4 regions of the Streptomyces sp. NPDC058257 genome follow, and region 1 is predicted to be linked to each of the others. Evidence: riboswitches for the same ligand, from Rfam matches in the RefSeq annotation. Region 1 holds a riboswitch; each other region holds the start of a gene.
The links. Region 1 has a riboswitch for cobalamin ahead of ACFVXC_RS17160 (CbtB-domain containing protein). Riboswitches for the same ligand answer to the same signal wherever they lie in the genome.

Region 1 (7,237 bases):
CAGCGCGGCGGCGCCCACCATGAGGACAGCCTTCTTCTTACGGCTGAGGGTCTTCTCGCGTGACACGTGCGGCTCCTGTTCCCGGAGGTGTACGCCACCACCGGCTGGGTTTCCGTGTGCCGTCACGTACGCGCAGCAATCCCGTTCGTCTCAAGAGTCCCACCGACAACTTGCTTACCAGCGCGATGAGTTCTGAAGGCCAAAAGGAGCCGGTCGCCCGTGCGCGTCCGGCCCGCGCGGGCTCATCATGGAGGCATGAAGCGGACATCCCTCGGTGAAGTCAGCACACCGGGGCGCGTCGCCGCTCCCGGTGAGGGCATCGGCGAGGAAGAACTGGCGCTCGCGGCACGCAATCACGGGCTGCCGCTGGAGGCCCTGCGCTACGACGTCACACCGCTCGGCCTCCACTATGTACTGGTCCACTACGACATTCCCGCTGTCGACGCGGGCACGTGGCGGCTGTCCGTCGGCGGGCAGGTCCGTGCCCCTCTGGAACTGGGTCTTGACGAGTTGCGGGCGCTGGCGTCCGTTATTCACCGGGTCACGATGGAGTGCGCGGGCAACGGCCGTGCCCGCCTGAGCCCGCGCCCGGTCAGTCAGCCCTGGCTGGTGGAGGCGGTGGGTACCGCCGACTGCACGGGCGTGCCTCTGCGGACGGTGCTCGCGGAGGCGGACGTCGGGAACAGCGCGGTCGAGGCCGTTTTCACGGGCGCCGACCACGGAGACGAGCGTGGCGTCGAGCAGGACTACCGGCGCGGCCTGTCACTCCCCGTGGGCGCGGACGTGCTGCTCGCGTACGCGATGAACAGCGGCCCGCTGCCGCCCCAGCACGGCTGCCCGCCGCGGCTCGTGGTACCCGGCTGGTACGGCATGGCGCACGTCAAACGGCTCCGCGCCGTGGAACTCGTCGACACCCCGTTCACCGGCTTCCAGCAGGCCAGTCCGGGCCTCCGACGCCGACGGCCATACCCAGCCCCTGGACCAACCGTGGAACCGAGGAGGCTTCGGAAACAACCTCGTACAGCGCGTCCCTGTCCTGTGCCGCTGATCGACGACCGGGTGGCCGGGGAGCCTGTGACGGTGCAACAGGGCAGATCAACTCGCCACCGCCGGACGCACGTATAGTGCGCCGCTGTGACGCCACGCAGACGTCGTGCGCACCCACCCGGCACGAAGAACAGGAGCGAAGGCGTGACCAGTCGCGTCACCTTGATCTCGCCGGCGACGAGCCGATCCCTGCGGGAGGCCCGGTTCGACGACGGCAGCCCGCTCGACACGCGAGGCGCCGCACTCGCCAAAGCGGCCGCCGGTACGCTTCCCGCCGCTGACCGGGTGGTGGCCTCGCCCACTGTGCGCTGCCGGGAAACGGCGTCGGCCCTCGGTCTCGCGGCTCTGGACCAAACCGAACTGGGCGCCCTGGACATGGGGCGCTGGCGGGGCAGAACACTCGAAGAAGTCAGCACCTGGGAGCCGGAAGCGGTGAGCCGCTGGCTGTCGGCCCCGGCCATCGCGCCTCCCGGCGGGGAATCGGTACTGGCCCTTTGTGAGCGCGTCGCCATATGGCTGGACGCGGCTTCCGGGGTCACGGGCAGAACCCTCGCCGTGGTGGAGCCGGAGATCGTTCGGGCCGTCGTGGTCACGGTCCTCAGAGCACCCTCCGCGGCCTTCTGGCGGCTCGACGTGCCTCCACTGACGGCTGCCCACATCAGCGGACGCTCCGGACGGTGGAATCTGCGGCTCGGAGAGGCGCTCGGCACGCGGCGGGCCGACACCGAAGACTGATGCCGCAGCGCCTACGGATGCCCGGCAGGCCGGGGCGAGGCGAGCCGTCAGCCACCGGGGTCGACAGCCGCCTGCTGCCCGTCTCGCGACGACGAGGTCTGCCCGCTGCCTGAGGGTCCCGCGCCGCGGCCGTTTCGATGGCGCCGGAGCAGTGCGGTATCTCTCAGTGCGGTGCGGTAGTTGCCTCCGGCGCTACAGCCGCTTGCGATCGCGGAGTCAGCACACGCTGCGCCAACTCCCCGAAGATCAGCCCGAATCCGGTCCACAGAGTGAGCTGGATGGCGAGCGCCGAGGTGCGGAACCGCCACAGCAGAGCGGCGGGGAAGTCCTTCGGGACCTCGTTGATCACCGGCAGGAACTGATACGCGAGAGCGATCACCAGGATGAAGAAAGCGCCTGCGGTGACAGTGGCGTACCAGGTGCCCCATCTGGGCGCGAGCCGCTTGCCGAGGATCACGGCGGCGATCGCGAGGAGCACGCTGAGCACCATCATCAGGAAGTACAGGATCGTGCGCTTGCTGATGGTGTCGGGGTCGCCGACGGACGGCGGGTTGGCCGGGTACTTCAGGAACGGCACGACGTATACGGCGAGCAGGGCCGTGCCGGAGAGCAGGAGGGCCGTGGCACGAGGGGTGAAGCGGCCGACGCGCCCGAGGGCGAAGCAGTAGGCGAGGGCGGCGATGCCGCCGAAGGCCACGCCGTAGATCAGGACACCCGTGGCGAGGCCGCCGGTGGACTGGAGGCTGCGGCTGACCAGCTCGACCTCGTGTTCGTGGGCAGGGGCGTGTGCCTCTTCGAAACCGATCGCGTTGTCGACGCTGGGCTCGCCCAGGAAGTAGGCGACGAGAAGGGCGAGCACGCCGGCGCCCAGGCCGGCGAGCATGCCCCGCGCAAGAAGTCTTCTGACAGTTGCGGAGTTCATGGGCGCGCGGTCTTCCTCGTCAGTGGCAGGGGAAGCCGAGCAGGTGGCGGGCGTCGTGGACCCACTCGTGAACATCCGCGCCGTTGACCACGGAGGTGGCACCCTGCTCCGCGCCGACGAAGTACAGCAGGACGAGCATCAGGATGCCGAAGAAAACCGCCCAGGGGACGATCGCGCCGATCGGCAACTTGGCGGGAAGAGCAGGGGTGGTGGCTGTCGACTGGGCGACGGTCTGCGCCATGGCAGATCCTCCTCGGGAGTTCGCGTCCCATCTCGGTGGTGCACAGGACGACAGCTGCGGGTCTGACTCACGCGACGTTTCCCGCTTTACGGGGAAATGCCTCGTTCACAGTGGCGCGACCGTGCCGGAGTTCCACCGGCTTCCGCCTGCCGTCGTCGATATCGAACAGACCGTACCGCGCGCAAGGTGCCTGGCCAAGAGCGCCTCCAGTTCCATGGCCTTGCGGCAGGAGCCGCGAGCCACACACCGTCCACGTGAATCGGGGGCTGGCTGGAGATCCCGGGACGTCGGTAGGTTCTCCACGGTGAAATTGACAGAGACGCAGGGCCTTGCGCCGATGACCGACGAAGCTCGCATACGCTGGATTGCGCTGGGCGACAGGGCTCGGAAGCCGCCCGTGGTCCTGCTGCACGGCGGACCTGGCCTGCCGGACTATCTGAGCGACGTCGCCACCATGATCGCGGACCTCGCTCCCGTGTACCGCTACGACCAGCGCGGCACCGGCAAGTCCCGGTGGCAGGGCCGCCATACTCTCGCCCGGCATGTTGACGATCTCGCTGAGCTTCTAGACGTGTGGGACGTGCCGGAGGCTGTGCTGATCGGGCACTCATACGGCGCCACCCTGGCCGGCCGGTTCTGTGTGGCCCACCCGGATCGGGTGGCCGCGATGCTGCTGATGTGCGGGCCGTTTGTCGGCGAGTGGCGTACGGGGTATCAAGCGGAACGCGAGCGCCGCATGTCGGCACCGCAAGGGGAGCGGCTGCGCGAGTTGCAGGAATTGCCGCACCGTTCCGAGGACCAGGAAGTCGAGTTGCTCACGCTGTCCTGGTTCACCGACCACGCCGATCCCGAGCGCCGTTGGCACTGGGCCGCGCAGGGGGCCCGCGAACGCCGCCCCATCAACTGGGTCATGAACCGTGAACTCGGCGCGGAATCACGTGCGGACCCACTCGACCAGCACCTTGACGCGCTGCGCAGGTGTCTTCCGGCGCGGGTGGAGATCCTCGGCGGTGCTGATGATCCCCGCCCGCTGTCGGAACTTGAGTCCCTCGCGTACCGGCTCAATGTTCCCCTGACGCGGATCGACAGCGCCGGCCACGAGCCCTGGCTCGAACAGCCCGATGGGGCACGCGCGCACCTTCGGAGATTCGTGCGGGGCGCGGTGGGCCCCTAGAGCCGCACCCCACACGCCGACAGGCACCGGCACGGTGCGAAGCCTTGCCACAGAACGTCAGACACCGGAATCGAGATGCCGGGCGGATGGCGCACTCTCTCGCTGGCCGAGGCACTGCACGCGCGTCTACGGCCCGTCGGCACTGCCGAAGTCGCGGCTGTCCGTGCTCCTCGAAGCCGATGAGCAGCATCTATGCGTCACGAATCACGATCGCGCCCGGCCCGAACCCGCACCGGCTCGGCGGCCGTCGGATCGCTCCGGGCGACGGCTCTGACCAGGGGGGACGTAATCCGCCTGGACTGCGGGAATCAGACGCTCTGCCGAGGTGTACGGCCTTGCCGGGGCAGCGACCTCAGACGCGTCGGAGCGAGCCACCGCCTCGTCGGCAACCTGCGGGCCGACCCCGACCACGTCCACATAGGCGGTCATCCATATGTGAACGCCTGGCCGCACGCCTCGACCTTCTGTGCTTTACGCGGTAGTTGTCGGACTCGATCCGTTGCTCGAAGAGGCGTCAGGGCGGCTCATCGGTACACGTCGGCGGAGTGCGAGCGGCCGATGTCGCGGACGACTTCGAGACCGAGTACGCGGTCGAGGTGCGCGAACGTCTCGAACTTGGCGCCGCCCGGTACGTCGACGGCCGCCTCCAGATCGTCGAGGAGCCGCAGCACGGCCGGGGTGTCGAGCCCCTCCTCCAGGGCGGCACTGGCCCGTCGCACAACGTCGGCGGGCATCGCCTTGGACGGTTCGTCGGCCCACGTGGCCACCGCTTTACGCCAGTTGGCCAGCTTCTCAGCGGCGGCGGCGACGGCTTGCCCCGTGACGTCGACGGGCTCGTGGTGCGGGTGGCCGAGCAGGAGCAGCCGCAGGGCGAGCGCGTCCCGATCGGAATCCCGGCCCGCGTCCCCGCCCGCGTCCCGGCCCGTGTCGCGATCCACGTCCGTGGCGCGATCCACGTCCGTGGCGACGGCCTCGCCGATGTGCAGGGACAGACCGTCCGCACCTGCGTACGTACGGCTGGTGAGGTGCACGGTCGGCGGGCCGCCGAGAGCCTCGGCGATCTCGTCGGGGGTGCCGTGGGCGTCGGCCGGACGGATACCGGCGGCGTCGGCCGAGGCCGACGGCGGGCAGGTCCACCCGATGAGGACGGCCCGGCCGCCCAGCTCGACGACGCGGGCCAGGACGTCCGCGACGAGGAGCACGCGCAGACCGGTCAGGTCGTCCGGGTCTTCACGGTCGCCGAAGGACGGCGCGTGGGCGCACATCCGCAGCGGCCCGAACCCGGCCAGATCATCAACGATGCTCAGCACACCACAGAGACTAGGCGTACCGACCTTCGATGGCACCCGGCGGGAGCAGCCGGGAGGCCGGCAACTCGCCTCCCGGCCGCTCCCGCGTACGTTCCGCTCACACGCTCACTCTCGTTCCGCTCACGCGCTCACCCTCATGCCGGCCCGACACCGCCCGTGCAGGCCGCACCGGGTTCCGGAGTCTGCTCGCCCTGGACGTATTTGCCAAGGAACTGCTCGACCCGGGGGTCCGATGCCCCGTCCACGGTGAGCTGACGGCCCCACGCGGTGAGCGTGAGGGCGTCCTTCTGTTCCTTGACCGGGCTCATCAACGTGTAGGGCGTTGTACTGACCTTCTGACTCAGCGTCTTTATGTCGTCGGCCGACGCCTTGTCGCTGTACGTGATCCAGACGGCGCCGTGCTCCAGAGAGTGGACGGCGTTCTCCTCGCCCAGCGGCTCGTCGTACACGTCGCCCTGGCAGTTGGCCCACGCCTGGCTGTGATCACCGCCCGCTGCCGGGGTCATCGGGTAGTCGACCTTCTTCGTGACGTGGTTGCGCCCCAGCTTCTTCGCGTCCCACGTCTTCTCACCCTTGACCGGGGCCTGCGCGACGGCCTCTTCCTTGTCCTTCTTCTCCGACGCGTCGAGCAGGACGTACGAGCCGAATCCGGCGAGACCGGCCAGTACGGCGACGCCCGCGGTGATGGCGATGATGCGGTTGCGCCGGTCACGCGCCTGCTCGGCGCGGCGCAGCTCCTGGACGCGGGCCTTGCGTGCGGCGGTGGTACCGGCCTTCTTGCCTGTCTGAGAGGTGCTCTTGGAGGTGCCCATGTCCGGGTATGTCCTTGTCTCCGCCGTGCCCGGGGCACGGCGGTGGTGACGGTGATGGTGTGTGAGGTGATCGGCACAAGCGCGTGACGGTGACCGCGTCCGTGGACAGCAGCGTGACGGGGCGGGACGGGTTCGGACGCGCGGAGGTCCGGCCTAGGTCCTCAGCACCTGAAGGACGTGGAGATCCGGGGCGTACCGGTGAACAGGCGTCGGCGGTACGGGAAGCGCGGTGGCCGGGGCCGCGGGCAGTCCCGCCTCCCCCAGCGTCGTCGGCACCGACGGCTCGGGTGCCGGGAGCGCGATCGCCGCGGCGTGCGTGGCGGACGCGCACCGCTCGCCGGGGGGACAGCTGTGGCCGAGCGAGGCCTCCGCGGCGGATGCCGGGGCACCAGCTCCGGGCAGGGGCGCGGCGGGACAGGAGACGGCGACGCGATCGCTCGGGGCGTCGTGATGTGCCGAGAAGCCGAAGCACACGCACAGGACAGCCAGCAGGGTGGCCAGGCTGGTCCCGAACACGGTGCAGCGCGCGGCGGTACGCCGCTCCCCGTGCACCGTGTCCCGCAGACCTGACGCCATGGCCGCAGATATTAGCGGCTGCCGCTCCGGCGCCGAGCCCCGGCCTTCCCCCTCACACCGCGTGGTGCGCAAGGACCTTGTGCGGGTCCTGGGCGCCGGGCACAGTCGCCGGATCCGCGTGCACGAGTGCGGCGGTCAGCTTCGGCACCGCGTGCAGCAGGGCGTGCTCCGCGTCGACCGCGACCTCGTGCGCCTCCCGTACGGACAACTCCCCGTCCACGACGACCGCCACCTCGGCGCGCAGCCGGTGACCGATCCAGCGAAGGCGCGGCTCGCCGATGCCACGGACGCCGGAAACCGTCAGGAGCGCTGCCTCCGCCGCGTCGACCAGGGCGGGATCGACGGCGTCCAGCACCCGGCGGAACACCTCTCGTGCCGCGTCGCGCAGGACCAGCAGGATCGCCGCGGTGATCAGCAGGC
Region 2 (7,237 bases), on a different contig from region 1:
GTGATGTGCTGAATCGGCGGCCCCGGGGCGTGTCCGGCCGGGCCGGACACGCCCCGGGGCCGTCACTGCCGGCCGTAGCCCCGCAGCCTGTCCTCTGCTTCCCTCAGCTGCCCCGCGGACAGGAGCGTCGGGGTGTGACCCGGGATCGCGCTGGCCGTCAGCCAGAGGCGGGACATCCATTCCAGCTGCGCCGTGCGGTCGTACGCCTGGTCCAGGGTGTCTCCGTAGGTGACGGTCCCGTGGTTCTGGAGCAGGCAACCCGTGCGGTCCCTGAGGGCCCGGAGCATGTTCTCGGCCAACTCGTCGGAGCCGTACGGGGCATACCGGGCGACCCGGGCCGGGCCACCGAGCGCCGCCGCCATGTAGTGGACGGGCGGGAGCTCCGGGACGAGGGTGGAGACGGCGGTGGCGTGCACCGCGTGGGTGTGGATCACGGCTCCGGCGTCCGTGGTGCGGTAGACGGCCAGGTGCATGGGCAGTTCGCTGGTGGGGGCGAGGTCACCGAAGAGCCGGTTGCCGTCCCTGTCGACGCCGACCGCGTCCCGCGGCCCCAGGCGGTCGTACGGCACGCCGCTCGGGGTGACCAGGATCGTGCCGCCGACCCGCACCGAGACGTTGCCCGACGTGCCGACCACCAGGCCGTCCGTCACCGTCCTGCGGGCCGCCGCCACCAGCTCGCCCCACGCCCGCTCCACCGCGTCCTGCCGAACTTCGTCCCGCTGCTCCGTCATGCCGCGATCCTGCCAGCCGTGGGGCGCGGCACCGTAGGAGCGGAGGCAGGGAGTCCGTAAAAGTACAAATGTGCACACATCACTCTCTGGTGCCGATTGGCTGGCGATTGACTGCCGATTGGCTGGCGATTGGCTGGCGATCCGCGGCTACCCGATGATCTCCCAATAGCCTGTAGGGCGATTTGCCCTGCATGTTGCACCTTCGGGGTAAATATGGCTCATGCCCACAAACCATCCCATCGCCGCGCGGGCGCCATCGCGGCCTCAGCAACGGCTCTGCCCCTTGAATGGACCGCCCTCGCCGAGATTCCGGTTTCGGCGGCGGGCAGGCCGAAGGGGGACGACGTCCCGTCGCACCAGAAGCGAGTCGACTGGCACCGCTTCATGAGGCACGGTGGACGGTGCTTCATGAGGCACGGTGGACGGTGGAGCGCGGTCGGCCTGACGCTGCCGTCGGCCCTCGGCATCGAGCACAATCCGTACGGCGAGCGCAAGCGCCACGGCGTCGGCGAGCGGGGCGTGGTCCACTGGATCAAGCCGTTCAGCGACGAGGTGACGCGGCAGACGGGACGGCGCCCCGTGATCTGCACGACCGCCAGGTGGTGGAACAAGCGGACGGGCGGCAGCCGCGCCTTCGCGGCGCATCACGCGCTGTGGCTCGCGCGCTGGTCGTCGGCCTCGGGGTCGCTGCCCAGGGGCTGGTCGTATCTGACCTTCCGGCAGCACGACAACGGCGGCAGGCTGCCGGGTGATCAGAATCTCTTCAACGGCTCGACGATCCCGCTGAAGAGGTCCGCCCCGAGGGTGGCCACGCACTGCCGGACACCCTCGGAAGCCCGCATTCCAGGCCTCTGGAGGCTCACGTTCCAGGCCTCGCGACGCCACTCCGGGCGATCCTCGTCAGGGCCACGACAGAACCGGATTGGCAGCGCCCCGAATTGGGTCACCGCACGGCCCGACCCAGTTCACTTTCCGTTCACTCAGCTTGCCTACGTTCCACTTGCCACTGACGTCCAACAGAAGCCTGGGTAAATGGAACACATCACGCTTCTCCTCGGGATCGTGATCGTTACCGCTCTCGTGTTCGACTTCACGAACGGTTTCCACGACACGGCCAACGCGATGGCGACCACCATCTCGACTGGCGCTCTCAAGCCCAAGACGGCGGTGGCCATGTCCGCCGTGCTGAACCTCGTCGGCGCTTTCCTGTCGGTCGAAGTCGCCAAGACGATCTCTGGCGGCATCGTCAACGAGGACGGACTGAAGACAGAGGTGATCTTCGCCGCCCTGGTGGGCGCGATCCTCTGGAATCTCCTGACCTGGCTGGTGGGCCTGCCCTCCAGTTCCTCCCACGCGCTCTTCGGCGGCCTCATCGGCGCCGCGGTCATGTCAATGGGCTGGTCGTCGATCAACGGCGGCACCGTCGTCACCAAGATCCTGCTCCCCGCGATCGCCGCGCCCCTCGTCGCCGGCATCGCGGCGACGCTGGCCACGCGCCTGACGTACCGCATCGGGCGCAACACCGACACCAAGGCGACCGCCAAGGGCTACCGCACCGGTCAGATCGCCTCCGCGGGCCTCGTCTCGCTGGCGCACGGCACGAACGACGCGCAGAAGACGATGGGCATCATCACGCTCGCCCTGATCACCGGCGGCGTCCTGAACCCGGGCGCCAACCCCCCGATGTGGGTCATCGTCTCGGCCGGCATCGCCATCGCCCTCGGCACCTACCTCGGTGGCTGGCGCATCATCCGCACGATGGGCAAGGGTCTGACGGACCTCGCGCCGCAGCAGGGCTTCGCCGCCCAGACCAGCGCCGCGACCGCGATCCTGGCCTCCTCGCACATCGGCTTCTCGCTCTCCACCACCCAGGTCTGCTCGGGCGCCGTGATGGGCGCGGGCCTCGGCCGCAAGGGCGGTGTGGTCCGCTGGTCCACGGCGACGCGCATGTTCGTCGCCTGGGGCCTCACGCTCCCGGCCGCCGGTCTGGTCGGCGCGGGCGCCGAGTTCCTCACCAAGCAGGGTCCCTGGGGCGTCGCGGCGACCGCCGCGCTCCTGGTGACCGGCGCCGCCGTCATCTGGGCGCTGTCCCGGCGCGACGCCGTCGACCACACGAACGTCGCCGACGACGAGATCGGCGGCTCTCCGGCCGCCGAGCCCGCCGGTGTCGTGACCACCGCGATCGCCGCCGTCACGCCGCCGCCCACCGGCTCGGCCGTGACGACCTCGGACGTCGACCTCGTCAAGGCCACCATCCCGGCCCCGCCCCCGACCGGCACCGTGGCGGACCCCGCCCGGCCCGCCACGGTGTAAGGACAAGTCAGCATGAACATCGACTGGGCAGCTCTCGGCTCCGTGTTCGGAGTCAGCCTCGCGGTGACGGTGGCCCTGGTGGGCCTGTTCACCCTCGGCATCGTCGGCCTCTCCAAGCGCGAGGCGGCGACGTCCGGCGCCACTTCGACCGCTGCCACCGCGGGCGGGCCCCCGGTGGCGGCGCGCACGGGCGCGTACGTGTGCTTCGCGCTCTGCGCGGCGGCGGTGGCGTACGGGATCTATCTGATCGTCGCCTGACGATCGCAGCTCCGGGTGGGGCGCGGGACGCTTCGGCGTCCCGCACCCCACCTCTGTCTGTGGGCCTCGGCACACTCTCCCGCCCCAGGTCAACGGCAAGTTGACGGGCGTTCGCGGGCGTGGTGGACTGCCGGAGCCATTACGGCGGCAGAAGAGGAAGCCGGTGCGAATCCGGCGCGGTCCCGCCACTGTCATCGAGGAGACGACTCCTCGGAAGCCAGGAACTCTCGCCGCCGATCTCGTCGAATCAGGGCGCGGACACCCTGAGTGAGGACATATCGCCATGTGCGGCCGCCCGTTGCCGGTCTCTGTGCCCCTGCCTGTCCAGGCCGGGCCCCTCGCTCCCCTCCGCGCCACGGCCGGCTGAAGCCATGCGTGCCGATCGCGACTTCGCGTACGGCGCCGCCGCCGGCCTCCTCGGTGATCTGTTCCTCGGCGATCCTCGCCGCGGGCATCCGGTCGCCGCGTTCGGCCGGGCCGCGGGAGCCGTCGAGCGTGTGCTGTGGCGTGACCACCGCGGGTGGGGCGCCCTGCATGCCGTGGTGTGCGCCGGGGGCGCGGCCGGTGCCGCCGCCCTCGTCTCTTCCCTTGTACGTGACTCACGCCCCGCATCCCTCGCGCTGACCGCCGCCACCACCTGGGCCGTGGTCGGCGGGACCTCCCTTGGCCGCGAGGCGCGGGCCGTCGGCGGTGCGCTCGCCGCCGGGGACATCGAGGTGGCCAGGGAGCGCCTTCCGCATCTGTGCGGGCGGGATCCGCAGGCGCTCGACGCCGATGGCATCGCGCGGGCCGTGGTCGAGTCCGTCGCCGAGAACACGTCCGACGCGGTCGTCGGCGCCCTGGTGTGGGGCGCGCTCGGCGGGGTTCCCGGGCTTGTCGCCTTCCGGGCCGTGAACACGCTCGACGCCATGGTCGGGCACAAGTCGGTGAAGTACCGGAGGTACGGGTGGGCCTCCGCGCGGCTCGACGACGTTCTGGGGTGGCCCGGGGCCCGGCTCACCGCGGTGCTCGCGGCTGCCGCCGGTGACGCACCACGAGGAGCCCTGAAGGCCTGGCACGCGGACGCGGGCAAGCATCCGAGCCCCAACGCGGGGCCCGTCGAGACCGCCTTCGCGGGGGCGTTGGGGGTACGGCTCGGGGGGACCCTCTCGTACGGAGGCCGGGTCGAGCACCGGCCTGTCCTGAACGGGGACGGGCGGGACGTCGAAGTCGCCGACATCGAGCGGGCCGTGAAGCTTTCGCGACGGGTGGGGCTGCTTGCCCTGGGGGTCGCGGCCGTGGTGAGCACTATGCGGAAAGGCAGGGCCTGATGAGTGGTGGGCTGCTCGTTGCCGGGACCACGTCCGACGCGGGGAAGAGCGTGATCACCGCCGGGATCTGCCGGTGGCTGGCCCGCGAGGGCGTCTCCGTCGCGCCCTTCAAGGCGCAGAACATGTCCCTCAACTCCTTCGTCACACGCGAAGGCGCCGAGATCGGGCGGGCCCAGGCCATGCAGGCGCAGGCCGCCCGGGTCGAGCCGAGCGCGCTGATGAACCCCGTGCTGCTCAAGCCGGGCAGTGACCGCAGCAGCCAGGTCGTCCTCATGGGGAAGCCCGTGGGCGAGATGAGCGCGCGCGGGTTCTTCGGGGGGTCCGGGGGGTCGTCCCCCGGGGGAGGACTGCACGGTGGGCGCCAGGAACAGCTGCTCTCCACCGTCGTGGGATGCCTCGAAGAACTTCGGGGCAGCTATGACGCCGTGATCTGCGAAGGCGCGGGCAGTCCGGCCGAGATCAATCTGCGGCGTACGGACATCGTGAACATGGGGATCGCGCGGGCCGCCCGCTTCCCGGTCGTCGTGGTCGGCGACATCGACCGCGGCGGCGTCTTCGCCTCGTTCTTCGGTACGACCGCGCTACTCAGCGCCGAGGACCAGGAACTGGTCGCCGGTTATCTCGTCAACAAGTTCCGGGGCGACGTCTCGCTGCTCGAACCCGGGCTCGACATGCTGCACGGGCTCACCGGGCGGCGCACGTTCGGTGTGCTGCCCTTCCAGCACGGCCTCGGCATCGACGAGGAGGACGGCCTTCGGGTGTCCCTGCGGGGCGCCGTGCGGGAGTCCGTCGTCGCTCCCCCGGTCGGTGAGGACGTGCTGCGGGTCGCCGTCTGTGCCCTGCCGCTGATGTCGAACTTCACGGACGTGGACGCCCTGGCCGCCGAACCCGGCGTCGTGGTGCGGTTCGTGGACCGCGCCGACGAGCTGGTCGACGCCGATCTCGTGGTCGTACCGGGGACGCGCGGCACCGTCCGCGCCCTTCAGTGGCTGCGCGAGCGCGGTCTCGCGGACGCCATCGCGCGGCGCGCTGCCGAGGGGCGGCCCGTGCTCGGGATCTGCGGGGGCTTCCAGGTGCTCGGCGAGCACATCGAGGACGACGTCGAGTCGCGGGCAGGGGCCGTGGACGGGCTCGGCCTGCTGCCCGTGCGGGTGCGGTTCGCGCGCGAGAAGACCCTCGCGCGGCCGGTAGGTGAGGCGCTCGGCGAACCCGTCGAGGGGTACGAGATCCATCACGGCGTCGCCGAAGTCCTGGGCGGAGAGGCCTTCTTGGACGGCTGCCGCGTCGGCGAGGTGTGGGGCACGCACTGGCACGGCTCGCTGGAGAGCGACGCGTTCCGGCGCCGCTTCCTGGCCGAGGTCGCCCGCGCCGCCGGACGCCGCTTCGTGCCCGCGCCCGACACCAGCTTCGCCGCACTGCGCGAGGAGCAGCTCGACCTGCTCGGCGACCTGATCGAGCAGCATGCGGACACGGACGCGCTGCTCCGCCTGATCGAGACCGGCGCCCCGTCCGGCCTCCCCTTCATCGCACCCGGGGCGCCCGCACGACCGGCGGAGGGGGACGGGTGAGAGCCGCCGCCCCCTGCCCCGCCCTGAACCACGTAATGGAGGCCTTGTGAGTACCCCCTATCCGTTCACCGCCCTCGTCGGGCAGGACGACCTGCGGCTCGCCCTGCTGCTCAACGCCGTCTCGCCCGCCGTCGGCGGTGTGCTCGTGCGCGGGGAGAAGGGCACTGCCAAGTCCACCGCCGTGCGAGCCCTTTCGGCGTTGCTGCCGCAGGTGCCCGTCGTCGCCGGATGCCGCTTCTCCTGTGACCCGGCCGCCCCCGACCCCGCCTGCCCCGACGGTCCGCACGACGTCGGCGGCGCTTCGGTGCGGGACGCGCGGATGGTCGAACTGCCCGTAGGGGCCTCCGAGGACCGCCTCGTAGGGGCTCTCGACATCGAGCGGGCGCTCGCCGAGGGCGTGAAGGCCTTCGAGCCGGGTCTTCTCGCCGACGCCCACCGCGGCATCCTCTACGTCGACGAAGTCAACCTGCTGCACGACCACTTGGTCGACCTGCTGCTCGACGCGGCCGCCATGGGCGCCTCCTACGTCGAGCGCGAGGGCGTGTCCGTCCGGCATGCCGCGCGGTTCCTGCTCGTAGGCACCATGAACCCCGAAGAGGGCGAACTGCGCCCGCAGTTGCTCGACCGGTTCGGGCTCACCGTCGAGGTCGCCGCGTCGCGCGAGACCGATCAGCGGGTCGAGGTGGTGCGCCGACGGCTCGCGTACGACGACGACACGGAAGGGTTCGCCGCCCGGTGGCACGAGGACGAGTCCGCGCTGCGGGACCGGATCGTCGCGGCACGTGCGCTGCTTCCCCACGTGCGGCTCGGGGACGGCGCGTTGCGCCAGATCGCCGCGACCTGCGCGGCCTTCGAGGTCGACGGCATGCGGGCCGACATCGTGATGGCGCGTACGGCGACGGCTCTGGCCGCCTGGGCGGGGCGCGAGGACGTGCTCGCGGAGGACGTACGGCAGGCCGCTCTTCTCGCGCTTCCGCACCGGCGCCGTCGCAACCCCTTCGACGCGCCGGGCCTCGACGAGGACAAGCTGGACGACACGCTGGAGCAGAACGGCGAC
Region 3 (7,237 bases), on a different contig from region 1:
TGGCGGGTCTGGGCGAACTGGCCGTCTGGTACGAACGGACGGACGCGCAGGACCTGTTGCCCCTCATCCGCTCCGACCGCCACCGCGAGCGCGCGGCGGCCACCCTCGACCGGGCCCGCCGCCGTACGAGCCTGCGGGCGCTCGGCAAGCTGACGGAGGAGGTGGACGGGGCTCCAGGCGTCCGCCGCATCATCCACGACCCGCCGTTCCTCGAACCGGCGCGCGCCCCGGACCTCGCGGCCGTGCGCAAGATCTTCGGCGACTACCGCTCCACGCTCGCCGAGGAGCGCCGACTCCTCCTCGACCGCTACCACTTCGTGGACGCGGCGCGGAAAGTGGTGGGCGTGGGCAGCGTCGGCACCCGCTGCTTCATCGTGCTCCTCGCCGGGCGCGACGCCGACGACCCGCTCTTCCTCCAGATCAAGGAGGCGGTCCGCTCGGTCCTGGAGGAGCACCTTCCGGCAGGACCGTACGCCCATCCAGGACACCGCGTGGTCGCCGGCCAGCGCCTGCTCCAGGCGGCGAGCGACATCTTCCTCGGCTGGATGACGGGCCCCCAGGGCCGCTCGTACTACTGGCGCCAGCTCCGCGACATGAAGGGCTCGGCGGACGTAGAGGCCATGTCCCCCTCGGAGCTGCGCTCCTACGCCCGGCTCTGCGGCACGGCTCTGGCCCGCGCCCACGCCCGCTCCGGCGACCGTGTGGCCATAGCCGCCTACCTGGGCGGCTCCGACACGTTCGACCGGGCGATCGCGGACTTCGCGCTGCGCTATGCCGTGCAGAACGCCGAGGACCACGCGGCGCTGACGGAGGCGATCGCCTCGGGGGTGGTGCACGCCGAGGATCCCAGGCCGCTCTAAGGGCGGTGGCGCCTTCGCCGCGCCCGCGGGAGTGCCCCCACCGCCCCTGATCGACCCTGGGCCTAGCGGATCTCGTCCGGGACCACCGTCAGCCACCGCTTGTCCGCGGTCACCTTCTGGCCGAGCTCCCGCTGCCGGTCGGCGTTCTTCTGCTTCATCTCGTTCAGCTGCTTCATGTACGAGTCCTTGCGGTTGACCCAGACCCGCGCCCCGCCGTGCGCCACGTCCGCCGAGTGGAACAGCATCGGGCCGTCGCTCACCGGGGTGTCGCCCGCCGCCAGGACGGGCTTCTTCCACTCGTCGATGTACGTGCTGATGGCCGCGGGCTTGCCCTGGTACCAGGTCAGCGGCGCCCACAGGTTCGGCGTCAGCTCGCGCTTGGCCAGCTTCTTCTCGTCGAAGCGGCCCTCCGCGATCTCCTTGCGGGAGCTGGTGATCTTGCCCGTCTTGCGGTCCTTGAGCTGCAGGCCGACGCCGATGACGTTCTCGGGCTTCACGTTGTAGCCGTACTTGGGGTCGGCGAGGACCATCCGCACCAGGTCCTCGCTGGCCGCGCTGACGACGTACACCTCGATGCCGTGCCCTTGCAGCGAGTTGTAGAGCTCCTGCATGCCGGTGAAGAACTCGGGCTTCTTGACCTCGGTCTTCGTCAGCTTCCCGTCCTCGTAGTACTCGGCGGGGATGGGCTTGTCGTAGGCCAGGAGCTCGTCGACGTATCCCTTGAGCTCCTTCAGCGTGAAACCGGAGAAGATCTGCGCGGCCCACGGGTAGGAGACCTGGTCGTCGATCTCACAGAGCCGAATGTAGTAGCTGTAGAGGCTCTCCTTGTGCTTCGCCGTGTCCTTGAAGGGGATGGTCTTCAGCGACGGGTCCATCGACTTGCGGGTCAGCACCCCCTTCATCTCCAGGAAGGGCAGGAGGGACTCCTCCAGGTCGTTGCGGTACGTCGTGTTGTCCGCGTCGAAGACGGCGTACGCGCCCTTGTGCTCGTTCTTCGCGATGACCTTGCCCAGCTTCTTCGCGACCGGCTCGGGCCAGTGCTTCAGCTCGGCCGTGGCCTTGGAGGTCTTCGCGGCGGTTCTCGCCGAGGCGTCCGCGGCCGTCGCGTCCGTGCTCGGCCAGAGAGCCGTGCCCGCGAGAACGGCCGCGGTGAGCGCGCCCGCCGTGCCGAGTACGGCCAGCTTTTCCTTTGCCTTTACTGCCATGGTTCTGTGCCCCCTGAGAGCGGTCTGCGCCCCGTCCGGAGCGGCGGGTCATCGTATGGGGTGGGGCAGCGGATTCCCATGATCGACATCACCGGACGGAACGGGCATGGGTCGGCCGTGGGCGGGTAGTGACGTAGTGGCATCGGACACCTGCCGGGCCGCTCGGGCTTGCTCAGGTGCGCTCCGGCCCGCTCGCGGGCCTGCTTCCCAGCGGCGCTCATCGCATACTGGTGTGCATGGAGACCGTCTCCCGCGAGTTCGTGCGGGCCGCTCCGCGGCTCGACGGCATGGTCGTGTCCGCCGTCGGCTACCGCACGGCGGGTGAGCGGCCCGGCCTGCACCGCGGCCTGCCGTCCCCGTATCTGACGCTGATCTTCTCGCTGGACGGCCCCGTCGCCACCGGCCTCAGCCCCGAGCAGGCGGTCGGCCCCGATGCCATCCGCACGGACATCGTCCTGGGCGGCCTGCACCAGTCCCCGGCGTACGTCGTGCGGCCCGAGCACGAGGCGGGCATCCAGCTCGCCGTGCATCCGCTCGCCGCCCGCGCCCTGTTCGGCGTACCGGCCTCGGAGCTGACCGGTGGCCTGGTGACGTCCGGCGCGCAGGTGATGGGGCGCCGCGCCGTCGACGTACGGGAGCTGCTGTGCGAGCAGGGTGGGTGGGAGGAGCGATTCGCCTCCCTGTCCGGCTACCTGAGGCAGCGCGTGGCCGACGCCGACGCGGACGCAGCCGTACGGCCCGAGGTCGCCGAGGCCTGGGCCTGGCTGGCCCGGCACCGGGGCGTCGGCACCCTGCGCGGCCTCTCCCGGCACGTGGCGCTCAGTGAACGCCGCCTGACCACGCTCTTCCGTGCCGAGACGGGCCTGAGCCCCAAGCAGGCGGGCCGTCTGATGCGCTTCCAGCGCGCCCGCGACGCCGTCGTACGCCCTGTCGCCTCGGGCGGCGCCCCCGACCTGGCCCGAGTCGCCGCCGACTGCGGCTATTACGACCACTCCCACCTGGTACGGGACTTCCGGCAGTACACCGGGGTGAGCCCCAGCGGCTGGCTGGCCGAAGAGTGCCGGAATATCCAAGCCGGGAGCCATGGCGGGGGCGAAGAGTAGGACTCATGGACACCAACGAGAAGCAGCAGCCCCAGTCCCAGCCCCAGTCCCAGCCCCAGTCCCAGCCCCAGCCCCGGTCCGCCTCCGCTTCGGCCGGGCGTGCCCCCGATGTCTGGCCGTCGCTCCAGGCCAACGACGCCCCCGCCCTGATCGACTTCCTGGTCGGCACGGTCGGCTTCCTGCGCACCGCCGTCTACGAGGACGGCGACCGCGTGGCCCACGCCGAGCTCGACTGGCCCGAGGGCGGCGCCGTGATGCTCGGCTCGTACGACGAGAAGTCGCAGGAATGGTGCCTGAAGCCGGGCACCTTCGGGGCGTACGTCGTCACCGATCACGTGGACGACCTCTACCAGCGGCTCAGCGCCGCCGGAGTGGAGATCATCCGCGAGATCGAGGACCTGCCGTACGGCAGCCGGGAGTTCGCGATCGCCGACCCCGAGGGCAACAAGTGGTCCTTCGGCACCTACCGCGGCGCACCCAGGCCCGACCAGGCGTCCTGACTGCCATTCTGACCAGGCATTCTGACGGGTGTCCTGACCAGGCATTCTGACGGGCGTCCTGGCCTCGCGTGATAGCTTGCGGACGCCAGTCGACCCACACCAGGGCCAGGGAATCCGGTGCGAATCCGGAACTGACGCGCAGCGGTGAGGGGGTACGGGCGGGGCCACGGCCACTGGGCGTCCACGGACGCCTGGGAAGGCGCCCCGTCCGGCCGATCCCCGAGTCCGAAGACCTGCTGGCGCCTTCGCCCGCGCACCGAGCGGCGGAGGTGACGAAGCAGGCCAGGCTCCGCGTATGAGCCGTGAGACTCAAGGGATCGTGTGTCCTCCACAGCCCGTCGTGTACGTATACCCGTCCTCCTCAGTGCGGCTCTGGTCGTCACTCTGACCTCCTGCGGCGGCTCGCCTGCTTCCTCCACCACGGACAAGAAGGCCGACGGCTATCCACTGACCCTGACCTCCTGCGGCAAGAAGGCGGAGATCAAGGCGCCGCCGCAGCGGGCGGTCTCCCTCGACCAGGGCTCCACCGAGATCCTGCTCTCCCTCGGCCTCGCGGACCGCATGGTCGGCACCGGGACCTGGACGGACCCGGTGCTCAAGGGCCTGGAGAAGGACAACGCCAAGGTGCCCCGGATCGCCGACAGCTACCCCTCCTTCGAGAAGGTCCTCGCCAAGGAACCGGACTTCGTCACCGCGTCCTTCCTGGCGACGGTCAGCAAGGGCGGCGTCGCGGACCGCGCCAAGTTCGCCGAACTGGGCGTACCCGCCTACGTCTCACCGTCCGACTGCGCGGGCAAGGACAACAGCGGCGACGGTGACGGCAAGCGGGTCAAGACGCTGACCATGGACACGGTGTACGGCGAGGTGCGGGACCTGGCCAAGGCCTTCGGGGTCGAGAAGCGCGGCGAACGCCTGATCACGGAGCTCAAGGGCCGGGTGGCGAAGGCCACGAAGGAGATCGACGCGTCCGACACGACCCTCCTCTACTGGTTCGCCAACTCCGACGCCCCCTACATCGCGGGCTGCTGCGGAGCGCCGGGCATCATCACCCGCGAGCTCGGCACGGAGAACGTCTTCGACGACACCCGCGAGGAGTGGCCCCAGATCAACTGGGAGACGGTGGCGGACCGCGACCCGGACGTCCTGGTCATCGGCGACCTCACCCGCAAGTCGCAGACGGCCGAGAGCGCGAAGAAGAAGATCGAGTTCCTGGAGTCCAACCCGGTCACCAAGAACCTGACCGCGGTGAAGAAGAAGCGGTACGTGCTGCTGAGCGGCCAGGCCATGAACCCGACGATCCGTACGGTGGACGGCGTGGAGCAAGTCGCCGACGCGTTGCGCGAGTTCGGGCTCGACAAGTGAGGGGCGGCGCCGGTTTCGGCGCCCGTGCCCGTTCCCGTTCCCGTGCCCGTTCCGGTGTCGGTGCCCGTTCCGGTGTCGGTGTCGGTGTCGGTGTCGGTGTCGGTGTCGGCGCTGGCGTCGGTTCCCGTGTCGGCGTCGCGGGCGGTGTGCGCCGCGTCCTGCTCTGGACGTCGGGATTCGCCGCCCTCGCCCTCTCCGTGGCGGTGGCCGTCACGATCGGCCCCGCCGACATCTCCGTACCGGACGTGTGGTCGGCGGTGGCGGCCCACCTCGGCTGGGGCGAGGCGACGCTGACGCCGATCCGGGACGGCATCGTCTGGAACCTGCGCATGCCGCGCACGCTTCTCGCGGCGGTCTGCGGCGCGGGCCTCGCGGTGTGCGGAACGGTCCTCCAGTCCCTCCTGCGCAATCCGCTGGCCGACCCCTTCGTGCTCGGTGTCTCCTCGGGCGCTTCCACGGGGGCGGTCGCGATCGTCGTCCTGGGGGTCGGCGGGGGAGTGGTGTCGATCTCAGCGGGGGCTTTCGTGGGGGCCCTCTGCTCGTTCGCCCTCGTCCTGCTGCTCAGCCACACCCTGGGCGGGAGCACCGACAGGGTGGTGCTTTCCGGGGTGGCGGCGATGCAGCTCTTCTCCGCGCTCACTTCCTTCGTGATCCTTACGGCGGGCGACGCGGAGACGACGCGGGGTGTCCTGTTCTGGCTGCTCGGCTCGTTGAGCGGGGTGGGCTGGACGGACGTCTGGCTGTGCGGGGCGGTGCTCGTCGTCGCGCTCGTGATCTGCCTGGCGCATGCCCGCACCCTGGACGCGTTCGTGTTCGGCCAGGACGCGGCGGCGACGCTGGGAGTCCACGTGGCCCGCACCCGCCTCCTGCTGCTCTCCACCACGGCCCTGCTCACGGCGGCGCTGGTCAGCAGCGCGGGTGCCATCGGCTTCGTCGGCCTGGTCCTGCCGCACGCGGCCCGCGCCCTGGTCGGCTCCGGGCACGCGCGGCTGCTCCCGGTCACGGCGCTCGCGGGCGCGGTGTTCCTGGTGTGGGTGGACACGCTTGCGCGTACGGTCCTGGACCCGCAGGAGGTCCCGGTGGGCGTGGTGACGTCCCTGATCGGCGTACCGGCATTCGTCCTGGTCCTCTACCGCACGCGAAGGGCGACGTGACCGACGTGACCGACGTGAGCCACGACATGACCGACGACATGACCGACGACGTCACCGCGGGCGTGACCGAGGACGTGATCACGCACGCCGCTGTCCCCGGCCTGCGAGCCGACCGAGTGACCAGAACGGCGGGCGGCCACCTCATAGTCGACGGAGTGACCCTGGCCCCGCCGCCCGGAGCCACGGTCGGCCTGCTGGGCCCGAACGGCTCGGGCAAGTCCACCCTCCTGCGCATCCTGGCGGGCGTCCTGGCCCCGGCATCGGGAGCGGTCACGCTGGACGGCCGCCCGCTGCGGGACGTGGGCCGCCGCACGGTGGCACGCAGGGTGGCGATGGTGGACCAGGACGCCACCACGCAGGTTGAGTTGTCGGTGGAGGAGGTCGTACGCCTGGGACGCATCCCGCACCGCAGAGCGTGGTCCCCGTCCACGCCCCAGGACGATGAGGCGGTCCACGAGGCCCTGGCCCGCACAGGCCTCGCCGACCGCGCGGGCCAGTCCTGGCACACCCTCTCCGGCGGCGAACGCCAACGGGTCCAGATAGCCAGGGCCCTGGCCCAGGCCCCCCAGGAACTGCTCCTGGACGAACCGACCAACCACCTGGACATCCAGCACCAGCTGGACCTCCTGTCCCTGGTCGCCGACCTCCCTCTGACCAGCGTGATCGCCCTGCACGACCTGAACCTGGCCGCCATGTTCTGCGACCACGTACTGGTCCTGCGCGAAGGCGTGGCCCACGCGGCGGGCACACCGTCCGAGGTGATCACGGAGGAGTTGATCGCCAAGGTGTACGGGGTACGGGCGGTGGTGACGAGGGTGGACGACGGCCCGGACAGCCGCCCGTCGATCCGCTTCCTGAGGGGCTGAGTTCCTCGCCGCTCCTGAGGGGGCGAGTTCCTCGCCGCTCCTGAGGGGGTGAGTTCCTCGCCGCTCCTACGGGGTGAGTTCCTCTCCGCGGCGTCCGCGAGGCCCGTCAGTCGAGCCGCAGACGTTCGGCGAGGCCCGCGGCGGTGAAGGCGACGACGAGTTCGGTGCGGCCCTCGGTGAAGTGGGC
Region 4 (7,237 bases), on a different contig from region 1:
CGGCGGACTCCCCCGCGGCCACCGCCTTCCTGCCCACGCCGATCGCCGCGTGCAGCGCGGCCCCGGTGGAGACGCCGGCGAAGATCCCCTCCTGTTGGAGAAGCTCACGGGTCCGCGTCACCGCGTCCGCCGAGCCGACCGAGAAGCGGGTCGTCAGGACCGACGCGTCGTACAGCTCCGGGACGAAGCCCTCGTCCAGGTTCCGCAGGCCGTACACGAGGTCGTCGTAGCGGGGTTCCGCCGCGACGATCTTGATGTCGGGCTTCTGCTCGCGCAGGAAGCGGCCCACGCCCATCAGCGTGCCCGTCGTGCCGAGGCCCGCTACGAAGTGGGTGACGGAGGGGAGGTCCGCGAGGATCTCCGGGCCGGTCGTCGCGTAGTGCGCGCCCGCGTTGTCCGGGTTCCCGTACTGGTAGAGCATCACCCAGTCCGGGTGCTCGGCCGCCAGCTCCTTGGCGACGCGTACCGCCGTGTTGGAGCCGCCCGCCGCCGGGGACGGGATGATCTCCGCGCCCCACATGGCGAGGAGCTCACGCCGCTCCTGCGAGGTGTTCTCCGGCATGACGCAGACGATGCGGTAGCCCTTGAGCTTGGCCGCCATCGCCAGGGAGATGCCCGTGTTGCCGGACGTCGGCTCCAGGATCGTGCAGCCGGGCGTCAACCGCCCGTCCTTCTCCGCCTGTTCGACCATGTGCAGTGCCGGGCGGTCCTTGATGGAACCGGTCGGGTTCCGGTCCTCCAGCTTCGCCCAGATGCGGACGTCGTCGGATGGGGAGAGGCGCGGCAGGCGGACGAGGGGGGTGTTGCCCACGGCCGCCAGCGGGGAGTCGTAGCGAGGCATCCGCGATCAGACCATGCCGCCGGCCACGGCCGGGAGGATCGTGATGCTGTCGCCGTCCGTGAGCTTGGTGGTGATGCCGTCCAGGAAGCGGACGTCCTCGTCGTTCAGGTACACGTTCACGAAGCGGCGCAGCTTGCCGTCGTCCACGATGCGCTCGGCGATGCCCGCGTGCCGCGAGTCGAGGTCGGTGAAGAGCTCGGCGAGGGTGTCCCCGCTGCCCTCGACGGCCTTGGCGCCGTCGGTGTAGGTGCGGAGGATGGTCGGGATGCGGACCTCGATGGCCATGGCTGGGGGCTCCTGTCGGAAGAAGTCACGTGGGTGGGCGCGCGGCGGCCCGGTCCTGCGAGTGCGTAAGTGCGGGTGCGTAGAGCGTTACGCGGGGGTGGCGCCGCGGCTCACGGCCGTACGGCGGCGGCTGTCAGCGCGAACAGATCGCACTGGAAAGCCTGCACAAATCGACGTGCAGACGCGCAACGAGCAGCATGCCCGGCATCTTGTCGCTCACGTCGTGGGGAACCATGCGGTCATCGTATCGATTCCCGGTCCGGGTTCTGGAATGTGATCTCGCATGGTGGACGGATTACGTCCATCACCTGGATGAGGGGAGATTCGAGGCGGCCGGGGGCAGGTAGGTGACCGTCGGGGCGCCCGTGGCCGGGTGCACCGCCACCTCCGCCGCCACTCCGTACACGTCGGCAAGGAGTTCGCTGGTCAGGACCTCTTTCGGCGGCCCTGCCGCGACCAGACGGCCGGCGTCGAGAACGTACAGACGATCGCAGTAGTACGCCGCCAGATTGAGGTCGTGCAGGGCCAGGAGATTCGTCGTGCCGAGGCCGCGGACCAGGGAGAGGATCTCCAGTTGGTAGCGGATGTCCAGGTGGTTGGTGGGCTCGTCGAGTACGAGGACCGCGGGCTCCTGCACCAGGGCCCGCGCCACGAGGGCGCGCTGGCGCTCGCCGCCGGAGAGCCCGGCGAAGGCGCGGTGCGCGAGGTCGGCCGCGCCGACCCGTTCCAGGGCGTCGCCGACCAGGACGGCGTCCCGCGCGGTGTCCGCCTCCCAGAAGCGCTTGTGCGGGGAGCGGCCCATGGCGACGATCTGCCGGACGGTGAGCTCGAAGCCGGTGTGGCCGTCCTGCGGGACGGTGGCGATACGGCGGGCGCGGTCCTTGGCGGAGCGGGCCGCGAGGTCGTCGCCGTCCAGGAGTACGCGGCCGGTGGTGGGGGCGAGGGTGCCGTAGACGCAGCGCAGGAGGGTGGTCTTGCCGCTGCCGTTGGGGCCCACGAGGCCGACGGTCTCGCCTTGGGGGGCGTGGAGGGTGACGTCGTCCACGAGGGTCTTGTCACCTACGCGGTAGGTGAGGGACTCGGTGCTCAGGGTCGCCGCGGGGCGGGTCGGGTGGCTCATGCTGTCGCCTCCGTACGGTTTCTGCGCAGCATCCACAGGAAGAACGGGCCGCCCGTCAGCGCCGTCAGGACGCCCACCGGGATGTCCTGCGGCGCCGCGACCGTGCGCGCGGCGAGGTCGGCGGTCACCAGGAACACCGCGCCCATCAGGGCCACCACCGGCAGGAGCGCCCGGTGCGCGGCGCCGACCAGCATCCGGGCCGCGTGCGGCACCATCAGGCCGACGAAGCCGATGGCTCCGCTGTAGGCGACGAGTACGCCGGTCAGGAGCGAGGCGAGGACGAAGACCGCGGCGCGGAAGCGGGCCGTGTCCAGGCCCAGGACGGTGGCGCCCTCCTCGCCGACCAGGAGCAGGTCAAGGGGGCGGGCCAGGGCCACGAGCAGCGCCGTGCCCGCGATCAGGGCGGCGCCGGGCAGGGCGAGCATGTCCCAGCGGGCGCTGCCGAGGCCGCCGAGCGTCCAGTACAGGACTTCCTTCAGGTGGTCCGCGCTGTCGGCCATGATCAGGATCAGGCTGGTCAGGGCGGAGAGGACGTAGGAGACGGCCACGCCCGCCAGGATCAGGCGGCCGGTGGCGAAGCCGCCGCCTCCCGACCTCGCCAGGGTGTAGACGACCAGCAGGGAGAGCAGGGCGCCCGCGAAGGCCGCGGCCGGGATGGTGACCGTGGTGGCCAGGCCCGCGCCCATGCCGAAGGCGCTGCCCAGGACGATGACGGCGACGGCTCCGGCGGAGGCGCCGGAGGAGACCCCGAGGAGGAAGGGGTCGGCCAGGAGGTTTCTCACCAGGGCCTGGAGGACTGTGCCGATGACCGCCAGACCCGCGCCCACGGCTGCGCCGAGCAGGACCCTGGGGAGTCTTACGTCCAGGACGATCGTGCGGAAGGGGGAGGGGTCCGCGCCGCCGGTGAGGATCGTCAGGACCTCTGACGCGGGGATTCGGACGGAGCCGAGGGCGAGTCCGGCCACGACCGCCGCGGCGAGGGCCGTCAGCAGCCCCGCGACGACCGTGCCGTAGCGGAGCCGCTGCCCCGTCCCGGACCGGCTGCCGTGCATCACCGGCCTCGCCGGGTCCGTCCTCGAACGCCGGACGGGCCGAGTTACGAAAGGCGCCTTCACAGCTGGTCCGCCAGCTTGCTCACCGCTCCCGGAGCCCGCACCCCCACCACCGCGTCCGAGAGGGGCAGTACCGCGAAGCTCTTGTTCTTGACCGCGGGGACATCGGACAGGACCGGGTCGTTAAGGAGGCGCTTCTTCTTCTGGGCGACGGTCGTGCCGCCGTAGTCGAGGATCACGATCGTCTCGGGCTTGCGGTCGACCACCGACTCCCAGGACGCGTCGCCGAAGGACTTGTCCAGGTCGGCGAAGACGTTGCGCCCGCCCGCCCGCTCGATGATGTCGTTGCCGATGCCCCGGCCGCCCGCCGTGAACGCGGTCTTGTCGCCGCTGTCGTAGACGAAGACCGGGACGGGCTCGCGGTCCTCCGTCTTCTTCGCCGCCTTCGCCAGTTCGCGTTCGGCGCCGCTCACCCACCCCTCGGCGCGCGCCCGTACCCCGAAGGTGGAGCCGACCTGCCGCACCTCGCGGTAGACGTCGCCCATGGTCACGGCCTTCTTCGCGCAGCCCTCGACGTTCAGGCGGCTCTCGATGCCGGACTTCGCCAGGGCCTGGCGGCCGCGGCCCTCGCCCGCCAGGAAGGCGCTCGCGTAGCCGCCGTAGACGAAGTCGGGGTTCGCGGCCAGGAGCTTCTCGTACGAGGGGTACTCCTTGGCGAGGACCGGGGTGTCCGCGTAGGCCTTCGCGTACTTCGGCAGGACCTTGTCGTCGAGGTACGCCGTCCCGGCCAGGTGGTCCTTCAGGCCCAGCTCCAGCATCACTTCCGTCGCGTGCTGGTTCATCGTCACGGCGCGCTTCGGGGGTGCTTCGTACGTCGTCCGCACGCCGCAGTTCGTGACCGTGTACGGGAAGCCGGCGGCCTTCGCGGCGGTCTTGTCCGAAGCGGGGTCCGCGGCGGACGAGCATGCGGCGAGCGGGGCCAGCAGGGCCGCGGCTACGAGCACGCGTATGGGGCGGGGCATGGCTGAGCGCCTCCTCCAGGGGATACCGCGTCCCCTGCGTCGTGGGAGAAGAAGGCGGCAGGTCAGTTCCTGACTGCCCCGCCCGCGGAGGGTGGGGTCACAGTGGCGGGACCGTGCCGGATTCGCACCGGCTTCCTGGGTCCTGCCGCCTCAAAGGTGAGCTCAGTATGCCTGGACGACCTTCACCTCTTCTTCGGTGACCTCGCCCTCCACGATCCGGAAGGAGCGGAACTGGAAGTCGCCCGCGCCGTCGGCGTCGGCCGTGGAGACGAGGACGTAGTGGGCGCCCGGCTCGTTCGCGTAACTGATGTCCGTGCGCGAGGGGTACGCCTCGGTCGCCGTGTGCGAGTGGTAGACGATCACCGGCTCCTCGTCGCGGTCGTCCATCTCGCGGTAGAGCTTGAGGAGGTCGGTCGAGTCGAACTCGTAGAACGTGGGCGAGCGGGCCGCGTTCAGCATCGGGATGAAGCGTTCCGGGCGGCCGGTGCCCTCCGGGCCCGCGACCACACCGCAGGCCTCGTCGGGGTGGTCCTGGCGCGCGTGCGCGACGATCTGGTCGTGGAGGGCCTGGGTCAGGGTCAGCATGGCAGCCAGGATAAGCAGAAGGGCCGGCCCGTACCGAAGAGTGGTACGGGCCGGCCCACATGCTGGGATCCAGCGGTTACCGCGCCTACTTCGCCGCGTCCTGCGACTCGGTCTTGCCGCCGCCGGACGACTGCGGGTCGCGCTTCTGCATGATCAGGTAGCCGACGCCCAGGATCAGGGCCCAGACGGGAGCCGCGTAGAGCGAGATCCGCGCGTCCTTGTCGATGCCCATCATCACGATCACCATCGCGATGAAGGCGAGGGCGAACCAGCTCGTGTACGGGGCGCCGGGCGCCCGGAAGGTGGACTGCGGCAGCTCGCCGCGGTCGGCCTTGCGGCGGTACTTGATCTGGCAGACCAGGATCATGATCCAGGCCCACATGCCGGAGATGGTCGCGAAGGAGACGACGTAGTTGAACGCCTCGCCCGGCCACTGGTAGTTGATCCAGACGCCGACCAGCATCAGCGCGGCGGAGAAGGTGGTGCCGACAAGGGGCAGGCCGTTCTTCGTGAGCTTGGTGAAGAACTTCGGGCCCTGGCCGTTCATCGCCAGGTCGCGCAGCATGCGGCCGGTGGAGTACATGCCGGAGTTGCAGGAGGAGAGCGCGGCCGTCAGGACGACGAAGTTGACGATCGCGGCGCCGACGCCGAGGCCCATCTTGTCGAAGGCGGCGACGAACGGCGAGACGCCCGGCACGAACTCCGTCCACGGCACGACCGAGAGGATCATGATGAGCGCGCCGACGTAGAAGACGGCGATGCGCCACGGCACGGTGTTGATGGCCTTGGGCAGGACGGTCTTCGGGTCCTTGGACTCGCCCGCGGTGACGCCGACGAGCTCGACGGCCAGGAAGGCGAACATCACGATCTGCAGCGTCATCAGCGTGGAGCCGATGCCGTTGGGGAAGAAGCCGCCCTGGTCCCACAGGTGGGACACGGAGGCGGTGTCACCGGCGTCGGAGAAGCCGATGGTGAGGATGCCGGCGCAGATCAGGATCATGCCGATGATCGCGGTGACCTTCACCATCGAGAACCAGAACTCCAGCTCACCGAAGAGCTTCACGGAGATCAGGTTGGCGCCGTAGAGGATGACCGTGAAGATCAGCGCGTATCCCCATTGAGGGATGGCGTCGTGTGTCCAGTACTGCATGTACTGGGCGGCCGCCGTGACTTCCGTGATGCCGGTGACGACCCAGAAGAGCCAGTACGTCCAGCCGGTCACGTACCCGAAGAACGGGCCGATGAATTCACGCGCGTACTCCGAGAAGGAGCCCGACACGGCGCGGTACATGAGCAGCTCGCCCAGGGCCCGCATGATGAAGAAGATGACGAGGCCCGCGATGGCGTACGCCAGGATGAGGCTCGGTCCGGCCTTGTGAATGGCCTTGCCCGCGCCGAGGAACAGGCCGGTGCCGATGGCACCGCCGATCGCGATCATCTGGATCTGCCGGGCGCCTAGCCCGCGCTGATATCCCTCGCCTGACGAGCCGGGCGCACCGCCCGTGCCGTCGGCCTCATTGCCGTCGTGATGCTCTTCGACCTGCGCTGAGGTCATGGTGACGCCTTTCTCCACGCTGATCCGTGCCCGCAGACTGCGTATGGCCACGGGTCAGGTCCTGATCCCCCCGGATATGGATGGAGTGCTACCGGCGGTCCGCCGGCCCGAGCGCCACCCCGTGACATGGGTGGCGTCACCGAGTGGTCGTGAAGATTTATCACGGGCGCAACAGTGATCGACGGGGCCACGTGTGGCCCACGTCACGAGAAGAAGCGGACAAAATTCCCCCGCCGCGCCAAAGGTGGCCGGCGGAGTGACGCGATCGTTATCCGGATTTGAGCGTCCGCTGAGCGAACGCAGGGTAACCGCTGCCCTATACACCGACTTTGCGGGAGTCGCGGTGTGACTTCTAACCGATGAGCGTGCCCACCAGCGTCTCCTGCAAGCCGCCGAGCCAGAGATACGCCATCACCATCGGCTTGCGCGGGTCGGAGTCCGGCAGCTGGAAGAGCAGGTCCGTGTCGTCCTCGTCGGTCACTTCGAGGCGGGCACCGATCGCCAGGCGCAGGTCGTTGAGCGCGCCGAGCCAGTGCCGCGACTCGTCGGTGGACAGCTTCAGGACGGCGCCGCCCTCGCCCTTCGACGTCATGGCGTCGAGGGAGCGGATCACCACCAGGGCGTCGTCGCGCTTCTTGGCCCGCAGGTCGTTCTCGGTGAAGCGCCTGAACTCCGACGAGTAGGCGCGCAGTTCGTCCTCGTCGGCCTTCTCACTGCCGGGGCCGCCGTACGCGTCCGGCAGGAGCCGCTGGAGGACCGGGTCGGCGGGCGGCTCGC

Region 2: another riboswitch for cobalamin. It lies ahead of ACFVXC_RS28320 (cobalamin biosynthesis protein); the one in region 1 lies ahead of ACFVXC_RS17160 (CbtB-domain containing protein).
Region 3: another riboswitch for cobalamin. It lies ahead of ACFVXC_RS26815 (ABC transporter substrate-binding protein); the one in region 1 lies ahead of ACFVXC_RS17160 (CbtB-domain containing protein).
Region 4: another riboswitch for cobalamin. It lies ahead of ACFVXC_RS24160 (ABC transporter substrate-binding protein); the one in region 1 lies ahead of ACFVXC_RS17160 (CbtB-domain containing protein).

What each region holds. Positions count from the first base shown of each region.
Region 1 is NZ_JBHVXJ010000006.1:104,174-111,410, reverse strand. Features, by position in the region: gene ACFVXC_RS17180 (hypothetical protein) at 1-66, opposite strand, end outside; gene ACFVXC_RS17175 (molybdopterin-dependent oxidoreductase) at 256-1,125, shown strand; gene ACFVXC_RS17170 (histidine phosphatase family protein) at 1,192-1,782, shown strand; gene ACFVXC_RS17165 (CbtA family protein) at 1,946-2,704, opposite strand; gene ACFVXC_RS17160 (CbtB-domain containing protein) at 2,724-2,945, opposite strand; cobalamin riboswitch at 2,983-3,131, opposite strand; gene ACFVXC_RS17155 (alpha/beta fold hydrolase) at 3,250-4,119, shown strand; gene ACFVXC_RS17150 (hypothetical protein) at 4,644-5,429, opposite strand; gene ACFVXC_RS17145 (DUF3105 domain-containing protein) at 5,564-6,241, opposite strand; gene ACFVXC_RS17140 (hypothetical protein) at 6,395-6,817, opposite strand; gene ACFVXC_RS17135 (cation diffusion facilitator family transporter) at 6,870-7,237, opposite strand, start outside.
Region 2 is NZ_JBHVXJ010000013.1:172,442-179,678, reverse strand. Features, by position in the region: gene ACFVXC_RS28340 (class II aldolase/adducin family protein) at 63-731, opposite strand; gene ACFVXC_RS28335 (GH25 family lysozyme) at 1,140-1,763, shown strand; gene ACFVXC_RS28330 (anion permease) at 1,764-3,044, shown strand; gene ACFVXC_RS28325 (hypothetical protein) at 3,057-3,302, shown strand; cobalamin riboswitch at 3,409-3,552, shown strand; gene ACFVXC_RS28320 (cobalamin biosynthesis protein) at 3,674-4,612, shown strand; gene ACFVXC_RS28315 (cobyric acid synthase) at 4,612-6,180, shown strand; gene ACFVXC_RS28310 (putative cobaltochelatase) at 6,227-7,237, shown strand, end outside.
Region 3 is NZ_JBHVXJ010000012.1:112,666-119,902, forward strand. Features, by position in the region: gene ACFVXC_RS26795 (DUF2252 domain-containing protein) at 1-860, shown strand, start outside; gene ACFVXC_RS26800 (haloacid dehalogenase-like hydrolase) at 923-2,065, opposite strand; gene ACFVXC_RS26805 (helix-turn-helix domain-containing protein) at 2,302-3,168, shown strand; gene ACFVXC_RS26810 (VOC family protein) at 3,174-3,668, shown strand; cobalamin riboswitch at 3,738-3,924, shown strand; gene ACFVXC_RS26815 (ABC transporter substrate-binding protein) at 3,990-5,030, shown strand; gene ACFVXC_RS26820 (FecCD family ABC transporter permease) at 5,177-6,184, shown strand; gene ACFVXC_RS26825 (ABC transporter ATP-binding protein) at 6,223-7,050, shown strand; gene ACFVXC_RS26830 (MBL fold metallo-hydrolase) at 7,157-7,237, opposite strand, start outside.
Region 4 is NZ_JBHVXJ010000010.1:157,304-164,540, forward strand. Features, by position in the region: gene ACFVXC_RS24135 (PLP-dependent cysteine synthase family protein) at 1-841, opposite strand, end outside; gene ACFVXC_RS24140 (MoaD/ThiS family protein) at 848-1,126, opposite strand; gene ACFVXC_RS24145 (putative leader peptide) at 1,260-1,361, opposite strand; gene ACFVXC_RS24150 (ABC transporter ATP-binding protein) at 1,431-2,246, opposite strand; gene ACFVXC_RS24155 (FecCD family ABC transporter permease) at 2,243-3,298, opposite strand; gene ACFVXC_RS24160 (ABC transporter substrate-binding protein) at 3,358-4,320, opposite strand; cobalamin riboswitch at 4,363-4,519, opposite strand; gene ACFVXC_RS24165 (Mov34/MPN/PAD-1 family protein) at 4,483-4,905, opposite strand; gene ACFVXC_RS24170 (amino acid permease) at 4,991-6,460, opposite strand; gene ACFVXC_RS24175 (DUF2017 domain-containing protein) at 6,813-7,237, opposite strand, start outside.